DNA from 3 places in the Gelidimonas denitrificans genome. Region 2 is predicted to be linked to each of the others. Evidence: predicted binding sites of a transcription regulator. Region 2 holds the regulator's gene; each other region holds the start of a gene.
The links. The regulator LexA, encoded in region 2, represses DNA repair genes until DNA is damaged. The targets are predictions, from matches to a motif close to ACTGTATNNNNATACAGT.

Region 1 (4,203 bases), 490 kb from region 2:
AAAAATGGCAGTTTCCCGCATTATTTCAGTGCGGCGTGAATAATACAAACCGCAGTATCAGGATTCAGGCCGTTCCATCGCAGCCCATTGCTCGCCGTTCGGCCCGACGCTGGGTGCGGCGATGCCGAAGTGGGCGTAGGCGGCGGGCGTGGCGATGCGCCCGCGCGGGGTGCGCTGCAGGAAACCTTGCTGTATCAGGTACGGTTCCAGCACATCTTCAATCGTGTCGCGCTCTTCGCTGAGAGCAGCCGCCAGATTGTCGACCCCTACCGGGCCGCCGCCGAACTTGAACAGCACCGCTTCCAGCAGCTTGCGATCCATCACATCAAAACCGACCTTATCGACATCGAGCATGACCAGCGCCGCGTCGGCGATACTTCCGGTGATATCGCCATTGCCCTTGACTTCGGCATAGTCGCGCACCCGGCGCAGCAGGCGGTTGGCGATGCGCGGCGTGCCGCGCGAACGCTTGGCGATCTCGAACGCGCCATCGTCCTCGATCGGCGCCTTCAGCAACGATGCGCTGCGCAGCACAATCCGCGTCAATTCGGCCGCGGTATAGTATTCCAGCCGGGCGACGATGCCGAAACGGTCGCGTAAAGGATTGGTCAGCATGCCGGCACGGGTGGTCGCGCCCACCAGCGTAAACGGCTGCAAATCGAGCTTCACGCTGCGCGCAGCCGGACCTTCGCCGATCATGATGTCGATCTGGTAATCCTCAAGCGCCGGGTACAGGATTTCCTCCACTACCGGCGACAGCCGATGGATTTCGTCGATGAACAGCACGTCGTTGGCTTCCAGGTTGGTCAAAATCGCCGCCAGGTCGCCGGGACGCTCCAGCACCGGGCCGGAAGTCTGGCGCAGATTGACCCCCATCTCGCGCGCGATGATGTGTGCCAGCGTAGTCTTGCCCAAGCCCGGCGGGCCGAACAGCAGCGTGTGGTCAAGGGCTTCGCTGCGGTTGCGGGCGGCCGTGATGAAAATTTCAAGCTGACCGCGAATTTTTTCCTGGCCGACATATTCGTCCAGTTGCTTGGGGCGCAACGCGCGTTCCATCGCCTCCTCGACATGCGAGACGGGCGTGGCGGCGATGATGCGCTGTTCGGTAAAACTGTCGGTCTGGATGCTCATGGAAGACTTTTAACCCTTGGAGAGAGATTTCAAGGCTAGCTTGATGCCATCCGAGACGCCGCTGCCAGCCGGAATTTGCTTGGTCGCTTGCAGCGCTTCCTTGTCCGAATAACCCAGCGCCAGCAGCGCGTTGAGGATATCGCTGGCCGAGTCGGCCACCAATATGCCGCCGGCAGCGCCGAGATCGGCGCCGAGTTTGCCCTTTAATTCCAGCAGCAGCCGTTCGGCGGTTTTCTTGCCGATGCCCGGCACCCGCGTCAGGCGACCGGCTTCCTGCAGCGTGATGGCTTGCGCCAGGTCGGCCACCGACATGCCGGACAAGATCGACAGCGCCATGCGCGCGCCGACGCCGGTAATCTTGATCAATTGCTTGAAGACAGTGCGCTCTTCGGTGCTGCCGAAACCATATAACAGGTGCGCATCTTCGCGCACCGTCAGATGGGTCAGCAGCACCACCTTCTCGCCCAGCGCTGGCAGGTTGTAAAAGGTGCTCATCGGTACGCTGACTTCGTAGCCGACGCCGTTGCAATCCATCAATAACTGGGGTGGATTTTTTTCGAGCAAAATACCGGAAAGACGACCTATCATGAGAAGTGCTTTCGAAAACGGGTGGAAAAAGAACAAGAATAACGAAGGAAATTGGAAAGAATCATACTGCACAGACCATAGCCAGCGCAAATAAACTGTATGAATACACAGTAGGACTAAAGCGTCAAAATTACGCCGGAACGACGCTTCAGCCCACCAGCCGTCCGCCTTTGACCCGCAGGCCGCGCTTGGCTAATGCCGGCGCCAGCTTGCCCAACATCGCCAGCGTTTCTCCGCTGTGCGCATGGCAAATCGCCACCCCCAGCGCATCGGCTGCGTCCGGCCCCGGCAGGCCGGGCAACAGCAGCAAGCGCTGCACCATATCCTGCACCTGCTCTTTCTTGGCCTTGCCATGGCCGACTACCGCTTGCTTGAGTTGCAGCGCGGTGTATTCGGCCACCGCCAGGTCGGCGCTGACCAGCGCGCAAATCGCCGCGCCACGGGCTTGCCCGAGCAACAGAGTCGATTGCGGATTGACGTTGACGAATACCTTTTCGATCGCCGCACAGTCCGGCTGGTAAGTCGCAATCACTTTGGCGACGCTATCGAAGATGACTTTCAGACGCTCCGGCAGACTGGCATCGGCGGTCTTGATGGTGCCGGAGGCGATATAGGCGAGTTTGTTGCCCTGCTTGTGAATGATGCCAAAACCGGTGATGCGCAGGCCGGGGTCAATGCCGAGGATGCGCATTTCAGGCCTGGTCAGCCGGCGGCACTGGAATCCGGCGCAACTCAACCGCATTGAAATCCGACGGCGCATCGAAATCGATCGCTTTCGGCAACAGGAAAGAAGGCAGAATCGTGGTCAGCACCGCATACACCAGCAAGGCCCCGTACAAAGTATCCGGCACCGCAAAACGCTCGCGCAAGATGCCCGCCAATACCAAAGTAAAGATCAGGGTCGGCATCAAAGTGATCGACACATGCAGACTGCTGCGGAAAGTTTCATTGAAAATGGCGCGCCGTTGTCCCCATACGATCAGCACCCGTAGCGGCAGTACCACGGCGGTGATGCCAATCCCCAGCAACAGCGCCTGCCAACCCAAGGCTTCGGTAGGCACACCGATGCCGCCATGAAAAAAATAGAACGGCACGAAGAAGGAAGAAAACAGCTTCACCGCATGCATCATGCTGTCGGACACCAGCGAAGGCATGCGCTCGCGCAACTGACGCGCCAGGAAGCCAGCCAAAAATGCCCCGACGAGGTAATACACGCCGAGTTCCTTGGTAATCGAGGCTGCAATCACGCCCATCAGCACCAGGAAAGTAAATTCCGAACCGGGCGCATACGGCAGCACGATGCGGCCGAACAACAAGAACAGGAAAGGCATGATGACGACCATCGCCAGCATGATGCCGAACGACAGCGCCAGATGCGTAACCGAATCCGATTGCAGTGCGATGAACATCAACGCCAGCGCCAGCAGTTCGCTGGTAATGGCTTTGAGCGTGACCCAGAATCGCTCCGAGTCGCTCAGGCCGAATTGCGATAGCGAATCCAGGATGAAACCGGTCGACGGGATGAATAGCGCCAGCGCCACCAGCGTTGCTGCCTGCCACGACAGCGCAAGAAATCGCATGCCGAGCAAGGTGCAGGCAGTCACGATCAACAGCGTCAGCAACAAATGGGTAAAAATTGGCCATTTGTGCTTAACCAGGTCGCTCAGGCTGACTTCGAGGCCGGCGAACAGAAACAAGGATGCGATACCAAATACCGACAGCAGCACCAGAGTTTTGTCATGCTGGTAATCGCCACCCCACAGAGAAACCACGATGCCGAAGAACAGGCAGGTAACAGGTCCCGGGATGCGAAAGCGCTGCAGCGCTTTCGGCACCACCAGGATGCCCAGCAGCAGCCCCAGATAAATCATGGGCTGCACAAATGACGCAGGCAGGTTTAACTCCATGGAATGGGATTAAATTAATGACGGAAATGACGGATGCCGGTGTACAGCATGACGACGCCCCGTTCATTGGCAGCGTCGATCACTTCCTGATCGCGCATCGAGCCACCCGGTTGAATCACGCACGTCGCGCCGGCGTCGATGACGACATCCAGGCCATCGCGAAACGGGAAGAATGCATCCGACGCCACGGCGGACCCGATCAGCGACAGGCCGGCGTTCTGCGCCTTGATGGAAGCGATACGCGCCGAATCGACCCGACTCATCTGTCCAGCACCGACGCCCAAAGTCATGCCGTTGGCACAAAATACGATCGCGTTGGATTTGACAAACTTGGCGACGCGCCAGGCGAATAGCATGTCTTGCATTTGCTGCGGCGTCGGTTGCAGCGTGCTGACGACCTTGATATCGGCAATGCCGACATTCTTGGCGTCCGGCGATTGCACCAGCAAGCCGCCGCCGACGCGTTTGATTTCGAATGGATTCAAGCTGGTGCCGAGTGGGATTTCCAGCAGGCGCACGTTCTGTTTCGCGGCAAAAATCTGTTTTGCTTCGGCTGTGAACGAGGGCGCGATCACCA
Region 2 (4,203 bases):
AGTCAATAGCAGCGATCCTGCCGCGATATCCCAAGGTCGCAAACCCTTGATGAAATAACCGTCAATATATCCGCAGGCTAGATAGGCCAAGTCCAGTGCGGCTGAACCGCCTTGACGTACACCGTGTGATTTTTCCGACATGATGCGAAACATTTCGAGAAATTCATCCATGTTTTTGGCGCTGGTCAGACCGGTCCCAAGCAAGGTGTCGCACAGTTTGTCATGCTTGGTCACGCGGATGCGTTTTTCGTTCAAGTAAGCGCCGGAGCCTTTGCTTGCGGTAAATAAATCGTTGCGACTCGGGTCGTAGACAACCGCTTGCGTGATGACGCCGCGCTGTTGCAGCGCAATCGATACGCAGTATTGTGGATAGCTATGGATGAAGTTGGTGGTGCCATCGAGCGGGTCGATGATCCAGACATTTTCATTTTCATCGTTCAGATTGGCGGATGCACCGGATTCTTCGGCCAGAATGGCATGGCTGGGGTAGGCGTTTTGCAAGATTTCAATGATCGCCTGTTCCGCTGCCTGGTCGACATCGGTCACGAAGTCGTTATATTGCTTTTCGGTGACCGTAACGCGGTCGGGGTCGAATGCGGCGCGATTGATGATCGCCGCACCGCGGCGAGCGGCCTTGACCGCCGTATTGAGCATTGGATGCATAGTGGTTCCGTTAAAATGGCGGCGCTGTTTACGAGCAATAACGCTGCAAACAAAACCGCACAACATGAATTAAAGAGCGATGCGGTATATTTGTGGCCAGAATGTCTGTGCAAGACTCCTGAATCCCAGTTTTAACCGCGCGATGGCGCTATTTTAAATGAACCTGCAGCAAACCAATACGTCTCTTTTTCAGCGCCTGCGTTTTATCCTGGTCGAAACCAGCCGTTCAGGCAACATCGGATCGGTTGCGCGCGCCATGAAAACCATGGGTTTCTCGGATCTGGTGCTGGTCAATCCACGCTTTGCAAACATGACGCAACAGGACGAAGCGATTGCGTTTGCCAGCAGTGCGCAGGATATTCTTGCCGCCGCACGCGAAGTCGGCTCGATTGAAGAGGCGCTGGAAGGGTGTAATTTTGCTGCGGCCGTTAGTGCCCGATTGCGCGAATTTTCACCGCCCATCGTGTCTCCTCGCAATTTGGCCAGCCAGTTGGCCGCGGATGGCAGTCTGAATGCGGCGTTGATATTCGGCAACGAGCGCTTTGGCTTGCCGAACGGGATAGTTGAAAAATGCAATGTGCTGATCAATATCCCGGCCAACCCGTCTTATTCTTCCCTCAATCTGGCGCAGGCAGCGCAAGTGCTGGCCTACGAATGCCGCGTAGCCGCTATCGGCGATGGCGTGCCGGTCAGCAGCATCGGCTTTCAGGGCGCCGTAGCCGGCATTGCGGAAATTGAAGGCATGTATGTACATCTGGAGCAGGCGCTAACCGCAATCGGCTTTCTGAATCCTGACCAACCGAAGAAACTGATGCCGCGCCTGAAACGCCTGTTCGCGCGCACCCAACTGGAAGTGGAGGAAGTCAATATCCTGCGCGGAATTGCTAAAAAAATTCTGAGCAAATAGTCGCTGTAAAATTTGATGTGCTATTTAAATACCGTACATAGTATTTTTATATTGTGCATTGTGTGTATGCGGTAATTGCCATATTATTTCATATACTCCTTGTTTTAAATTTAATTCTAGCAAGGTGTCAAGGTGTAACACTGTTGAAACGTATTCCTGCTCTGTATATGCGCAGCGGCACTTCAAAAAAGGTGTTTTTCAACCTTGCCGACTTGTCCACGGACGCGGCGCAACCAGACTAGATGCTATTTGGTCGCGCTTGATGGGCCGCGCACTGACTACACATAAAGCATTCTTAGGTCCAGGAGCGCAGCAGTCCAACTGCCAGGCCTTCAAGGGCGAAGCTGTCGTCGTCCGGCTTGACTTTTATCGGGGTGAAGTCGGGATTTTCCGGAAGTAGCTCGATCAGCGCGCCGGTTTTTCGGTAGCGTTTGACCGTCACATCGTCGCCTAGCCTGGCTACAATAATCTGACCGTTTTTAACACTCTCGACTTTTTTGACGGCCAGCAAGTCGCCATCCAGAATGCCTGCATCGCGCATGGACATTCCCTGCACTTTCAACAGGAAATCGGGCTTGCTGGAAAACAGGCCTGGATCGACTTGATAGGTTGCCTCAATATGTTCCATTGCAAGGATCGGCGAGCCGGCCGCCACGCGGCCAACCAGTGGCAGGCTTAACTGCATCAGTGCGGCGTGCGGCAAGGTCATTTCTGCATCGCGGCCATGGTGGTGGCTCTGCTCCTGATTGCGCATGTCGCACAAGCGAATTCCGCGCGATATGCCCGGCGTAATTTGGATTACGCCCTTGCGCGCCAATGCTTGCAGATGTTCTTCGGCTGCGTTGACCGAGCGAAAGCCGAGCTCAGCAGCGATTTCTGCGCGCGTCGGCGGAAAACCTGTGTTTTCAATTGCATTTTTGATCAGGTTCAAAATTTGTTCTTGACGCGCAGTAAGCTTTAACATGGTTTTTTTTGAGGCTGTTTATAAAAACAGTCTGTATTTTTGTACAGTGCATCACTGAATGCAAGTTCATTCGCTCTTATTTGCACATTATGACTGGCTATTTTTTGCTTTCTAAGCTGCATGCTGTCGGTACTCTTGAGTTTTTGATGGTTTAGCAGTATAGTTCTGGGCTTTTCTCTTCCCACACTCGTCTTGACGCCGAGGTGGGCGATTTTTTAATCAGTCCATAAGGAGTTTACATGCGTCACTATGAAATAGTATTTATCGTTCATCCGGATCAAAGCGAGCAAGTGCCTGCAATGATCGAGCGCTACAAAGCCAGCGTTACTGCACGTGGCGGTCAGATCCATCGCGTGGAAGACTGGGGCCGTCGTCAAATGGCTTACATGATCCAGAAGCTTGCCAAAGCACATTACGTCTGTATGAATATTGAATGCGACAACGAGACCTTGGTCGAAATTGAAACAGCCTTCAAATTCAACGATGCCATCCTGCGCCACCTCACCATCAAGATGAAGAAAGCTGAAACAGCACCATCGCCGATGATGAAGAACGTGCAGAAGGAAGATGCTGCAAAGAGCCATCGCACTGAGGCGCCTGCGGCACCAGCCCCGGCACCAGTCGCGGCAGCTGCGTAATTGCGTATCAGGTAGTGAACCGAACAGTGTGAACCGGCTCCAATTTGTTGCCAGTATTGTTGAACGCGATGTTCTGCGTTACACCCCGGCAGGTATTCCGATGGTGGAGGCAAGATTGCTGCACAGTTCGCAACAGATGGAAGCAGGCACTGACAGGTTGGTCGAATTTGAAATCGCAGCGCTAGCCGCAGGCGAAGTTTCAGGACAATTCAATCAGGCTGATTTAGGCAGTATGTTTCAGTTCACCGGATTTCTGGCACGCAAGAACCGCAACAGCAAAAGTCTCGTATTCCATATTGTGGATTTCGAGACACATTCGTTAGAAAATTGTTAAAAATACAGGAGCCAAAAATGGCATTCGGTAAAAAGTTCGATAAAAGCAAGCTCAAGTTAAAACGTCAACAGCAAAATCCATTGTTCAAGCGCAAGAAATTCTGCCGTTTTGCGGCGGGACATGTAGCGCAGGTCGATTACAAAGACATGGATACGCTCAAGGATTTCATTCAGGAAAACGGCAAGATCATGCCTGCACGCCTGACCGGTACCAAGGCTATCTATCAGCGCCAGGTTGATACGGCAATTAAACGCGCACGTTTCCTCGCGCTGATGCCGTACACCGATCTGCACACCGCGTAATTGACGACTGACTCAGTTACGAAAATTCGGAGAAAAATATGCAAGTTATTCTGTTAGATAAAGTCGTTAATCTCGGCAGCCTCGGTGAAGTAGTTCGTGTCAAAGACGGTTATGCACGCAATTTCCTGATCCCGCAACGCTTGGCGCGTCGTGCGACAACACATGCCATCGCTGAATTTGAAGTCAAGCGTGCAGAACTGGAAACAGCTGCATTAGCTAAGTTGGTGATTGCACAAGCACTGGCCACAAAATTAACTGGCATGACGGTACAAATCACCCAAAAATCGGGTGTCGATGGCCGCTTGTTCGGCTCTGTTACCACTGCCGATATTGCTGAAGCGCTGAGCAAACAAGGCTTTGCAGTTGAAAAAGCACAGGTGCGTTTAGAGCAAGGG
Region 3 (4,203 bases), 520 kb from region 2:
CGCCAGACTGCGCAGGCGCGCGCGACCTCATCTGCTGCCAGTTCCGTCTTGATTCCGGTCAGTGCCTCGCCGCCAATGCCGTGGCTCTGCAATTCAGCGAGGATGCGGCTGTTGCCGTAACGTGCCGCACGCCGGCTGACCAGGGCTTCGGAGAAACGCGTCTGCGACAACCAGTTTTGCGCTTCCAGAAAATCCAGCAGAGCTTCGATATCATCAGACTCTTCTGCGTAACGGGCGAGCTTGCGCCCCAACTCCGCACGGCTGTGCTCTCGCATAGACAGATATCTAAGCGCACGCGCTTTCAGGCTGATTTTTAATGCGGCCATGATTTTAAATCGGTAAAGCCAGCGCGTAGGATGGGTGAAACCCATCACTTTTCAATCGCCAGCAAATGATGGGTTTCACCCATCCTACAAAACTGATCAGCCCAACGAGAGTAGGGGCGGGTTTTGAACCCGCCCCTACTGATAATCCTACTCTACGGCCTGACAGATAAGCACTTAAGGTTGCGCTGGTTGCGCTGGTTGCGCTGATTCCGCGTCCTTATCTTTGTCCTTGCCCTTATCCTTGGCTTTTGGCTTGGCTTGTGCATCCGATGCCAACGGCGGCAACTCCCGCACGCCTAACGATACCCGTACCTTGTTCTCGATTTCGCGCGACAGTTCGGGGCGCTCTTTCAGGTAACTGCGGGCATTATCCTTGCCCTGTCCGATGCGTTCGCCGTTATAGCTATACCAGGAACCGCTCTTTTCAACGATCTTGGCATCGGCACCGAGATCGAGTATTTCACCTTCGCGTGAAGTGCCTTCCCCATACAAAATGTCGAAATGCGCTTCCCTGAACGGTGGGGCAATTTTGTTCTTGACGACCTTGACCCGAGTTTCGTTGCCGATGACTTCATCGCCGGACTTGATCGATCCAGTGCGACGAATATCCAGTCGCACCGATGCGTAAAATTTCAGCGCATTGCCGCCGGTCGTGGTTTCCGGGTTGCCGAACATGACACCGATCTTCATGCGAATCTGGTTGATGAAGATCACCAGCGTATTGGTGCGGTTGATGCTGCCAGTCAGTTTGCGCAATGCCTGCGACATCAGTCGCGCCTGCAGGCCTGGCAGCGAATCGCCCATGTCGCCTTCGATTTCAGCGCGCGGCGTGAGTGCGGCGACCGAGTCGATGACGATCAGGTCAACGCTGCCGGAACGCACCAGCGCATCGGTAATTTCAAGTGCTTGTTCACCGGTATCCGGCTGAGAAATCAGCAAATCTGACAGGTTAATGCCCAATTTCTTGGCATAGCCGACATCCAGCGCATGCTCGGCATCGATAAAGGCACAGGTGCCGCCGAGCTTTTGCATTTCTGCAATGACTTGCAGGGTTAGCGTGGTTTTGCCGGAGGATTCTGGTCCGTAAATCTCGACCACGCGGCCGCGTGGCAAGCCACCGACACCCAGTGCAATATCCAGGCCGAGCGAACCGGTGGAGACCACCTGCACTTCTTCGACCACCGCGCCATCTTCCATGCGCATGACCGAGCCCTTGCCAAACTGTTTCTCGATTTGAGCCAACGCGGCAGCGAGGGCTTTGCTCTTGTCCGTAACGGGAGCGGCTTTCTTATCGTCCATAAGTTTCTTTCAGCAGTGAAGGCGCGGTTGCAGCGTACAGTATTCGCGGTAATGACCGAGTTGAATTATGTCACAAATAGTACTGTATAAAAAAACAGTGAAAATTGCAAGTAAATTTCGATCCCGGTAATCATACTTGAAACCGGAAGCCCGCTGCGCCTTGCTGCCGGGATTGAAACGCAATAGACTGTAAGTCATTCCTGCGAGCATCAAGGCGTTCATTTTTCGTTGCGACTCGTTCATGTTCCTGCTTATTTTTTGATGAATTATTAAAAACCATGCGTATCTTGCTTGCGGAAGACGATAGTGTGCTCGCCGATGGTCTGACCCGTTCTTTGCGTCAGGCCGGCTATGCGACCGATTACGTGCAAAACGGTCTGGAAGCCGATTCTGCCTTGTCCACTCAGGATTTCGATCTGCTGATTCTGGATCTCGGCCTGCCCAAGATGCCGGGCCTGGAGGTGTTGCGGCGTCTGCGCGCCCGCAATTCGCATTTGCCGGTATTGATCCTGACCGCCGCCGATTCGATCGAGCAGCGCGTCAAAGGGCTCGATCTGGGGGCTGACGATTACATGGCCAAACCGTTCGCGCTGTCCGAGCTGGAAGCTCGGGTGCGCGCCCTCACACGACGCGGCGCCGGCGGCGGCCCGACCGTCATCAAGCATGGCCCGCTGACCTATGACCAGGTTGGCCGCACTGCCTACATCGACGAGCAGATGCTTGACCTTTCCGCGCGCGAACTCGGTTTGCTGGAAGTGCTGCTGCAGCGCACCGGACGCCTGGTTTCCAAGGATCAGCTGGTGGATCATCTGTGCGAATGGGGCGAGGAAGTCAGCAATAACGCGATTGAAGTCTATGTACATCGCCTGCGCAAGAAAATCGAGATCGGCGGGGTGCGCATCGTAACGGTGCGCGGCATCGGCTACTGCCTTGAAAAATTTCCTGAAACGCCCAACGCCAATACTCCCGGCGCGGCCGGCAACCCTGCTGCACCCACGCCGCGTTAGCACCATCATGATCCGGTCCTGAGCTAGCTATGAGCGACGCCAGAAAAGTGGACGCCAGTGCCGCCGATGCCACATCGACTGCATCACATTCATTGCCCGCTACGCCAACGACGCAGCCGATTGAGCCGATCCAGCGTTCCTTGTTCGGTGAAATCCTGGACTGGATGCTGGTGCCTTTATTGCTGCTGTGGCCGATGAGCATCGCCATCACTTACATCGTCACCAAGTCGATCGCCAACCAGCCTTTTGATCATGCGCTGGAAGACCGGGTCGCGGTGCTGGCGCAGCAAGTCAAGCAGGTGAACGGCAAAGTCGTCACCCAAACCAGCGCCGCTTCGCGCGACATGTTGCGGGCCGACGATATCGATTACGTGTATTTCCAGGTTCAGGGACCGCATGCGGAGTTCATCGAAGGCGACCGCGACATGCCGATGCCGGCGCCGCAGGACGCGGAGAAACCCCTGCCCGGCATCATCGCATTTCGCAACGACACGATGCACGGGACAGAAATTCGGGTCGCCTACACCTATGTCGATTTGTACCGCTGGCAGTCGCAATCTAATATAACCGCCTCGAAAGAAACGGCAACGGCGCTGGTGCAGGTCGGTGAAACTCTGGACAAACGGGCCCAGCTTGCCAATGAAATCATCAAGGGCGTGATCATGCCGCAGTTCATCATTCTGCCAATCGCGCTGGCGCTGGTCTGGCTGGCGCTGTCGCGCGGTTTGCTGCCGCTGGCGGAACTGCAGCAACGCATCCGCAACCGGCGGCTGGACGATTTGAGCCCGATCGACTCGGGCCAGGTGCCGGAAGAAATTTCGCCGCTCATAAATTCTTTTAATGACATGCTGGTGCGGCTATCGCAATCGACCGAGATGCAGAAACGCTTCATCGCCGATGCCGCGCACCAGATGAAAACGCCGCTGGCGGGCATGCGCATGCAATCCGAACTGGCTCTGCGCCAGACCGATCAGGATGAAATCCACCGTTCGCTGCTGCAATTATTGAAGAGTTCGGAATCGGCCACGCGCCTGGTCAACCAATTGCTGGCGCTGGCGCGCACCGAAAACCAGACCCCGGCCGCCAAACCGTTCGAGCCGCTGGAATTATCTGAACTGGCGCGCAATGCGGTGCAGGACTGGGTGCAAACCTCTTTTGCCTATCGCATCGACCTGGGTTTCGAGTCGCCGGGGCACCCGATCATGATCAGTGGCAATCCGCTGATGCTGCGCGAACTGCTCAATAATTTGATCGACAATGCGCTGCGGTATACGCCGCCGCAAGGCTACGTCACCGTGCGAGTGCGCAGCGACGCAGACAATGCGCAAGCGTTTCTGGAAGTCGAGGATACCGGGCCGGGCATCCCGGCCATCGACCGCAACCATATTTTCGAGCGCTTTTACCGCATCCTGGGCAGTAATGTTGAAGGCAGCGGACTCGGCCTGGCGATTGTCAGAGAGATCGCCCTGCAACACGATGCAGTAATCGATATTTTCGACAATCCGCATCAGAACGATCCGAAATTTCCTGGCAGCCTGTTTCGCATCACTTTGCACATGAGACCGCGCCCT

Region 1: ruvA (Holliday junction branch migration protein RuvA) is a predicted target of LexA. The motif match lies at 1,814-1,831, and genes of this name have one in related genera.
Region 3: recA (recombinase RecA) is a predicted target of LexA. The motif match lies at 1,707-1,724, and genes of this name have one in related genera.

Annotation. Positions count from the first base shown of each region.
Region 1 covers NZ_CM146350.1:2,335,212-2,339,414, forward strand. Annotated here, with positions in the region: gene ruvB (Holliday junction branch migration DNA helicase RuvB) at 58-1,131, opposite strand; gene ruvA (Holliday junction branch migration protein RuvA) at 1,141-1,719, opposite strand; gene ruvC (crossover junction endodeoxyribonuclease RuvC) at 1,868-2,410, opposite strand; gene FKCLFG_RS10870 (cation:proton antiporter) at 2,412-3,626, opposite strand; gene purH (bifunctional phosphoribosylaminoimidazolecarboxamide formyltransferase/IMP cyclohydrolase) at 3,641-4,203, opposite strand, start outside.
Region 2 covers NZ_CM146350.1:1,847,554-1,851,756, reverse strand. Annotated here, with positions in the region: gene FKCLFG_RS08660 (inositol monophosphatase family protein) at 1-663, opposite strand, end outside; gene FKCLFG_RS08655 (RNA methyltransferase) at 821-1,570, shown strand; gene lexA (transcriptional repressor LexA) at 1,866-2,534, opposite strand; gene rpsF (30S ribosomal protein S6) at 2,774-3,172, shown strand; gene priB (primosomal replication protein N) at 3,201-3,506, shown strand; gene rpsR (30S ribosomal protein S18) at 3,524-3,808, shown strand; gene rplI (50S ribosomal protein L9) at 3,847-4,203, shown strand, end outside.
Region 3 covers NZ_CM146350.1:2,363,417-2,367,619, forward strand. Annotated here, with positions in the region: gene recX (recombination regulator RecX) at 1-326, opposite strand, end outside; gene recA (recombinase RecA) at 501-1,625, opposite strand; gene FKCLFG_RS11015 (response regulator) at 1,904-2,632, shown strand; gene FKCLFG_RS11020 (sensor histidine kinase N-terminal domain-containing protein) at 2,662-4,203, shown strand, end outside.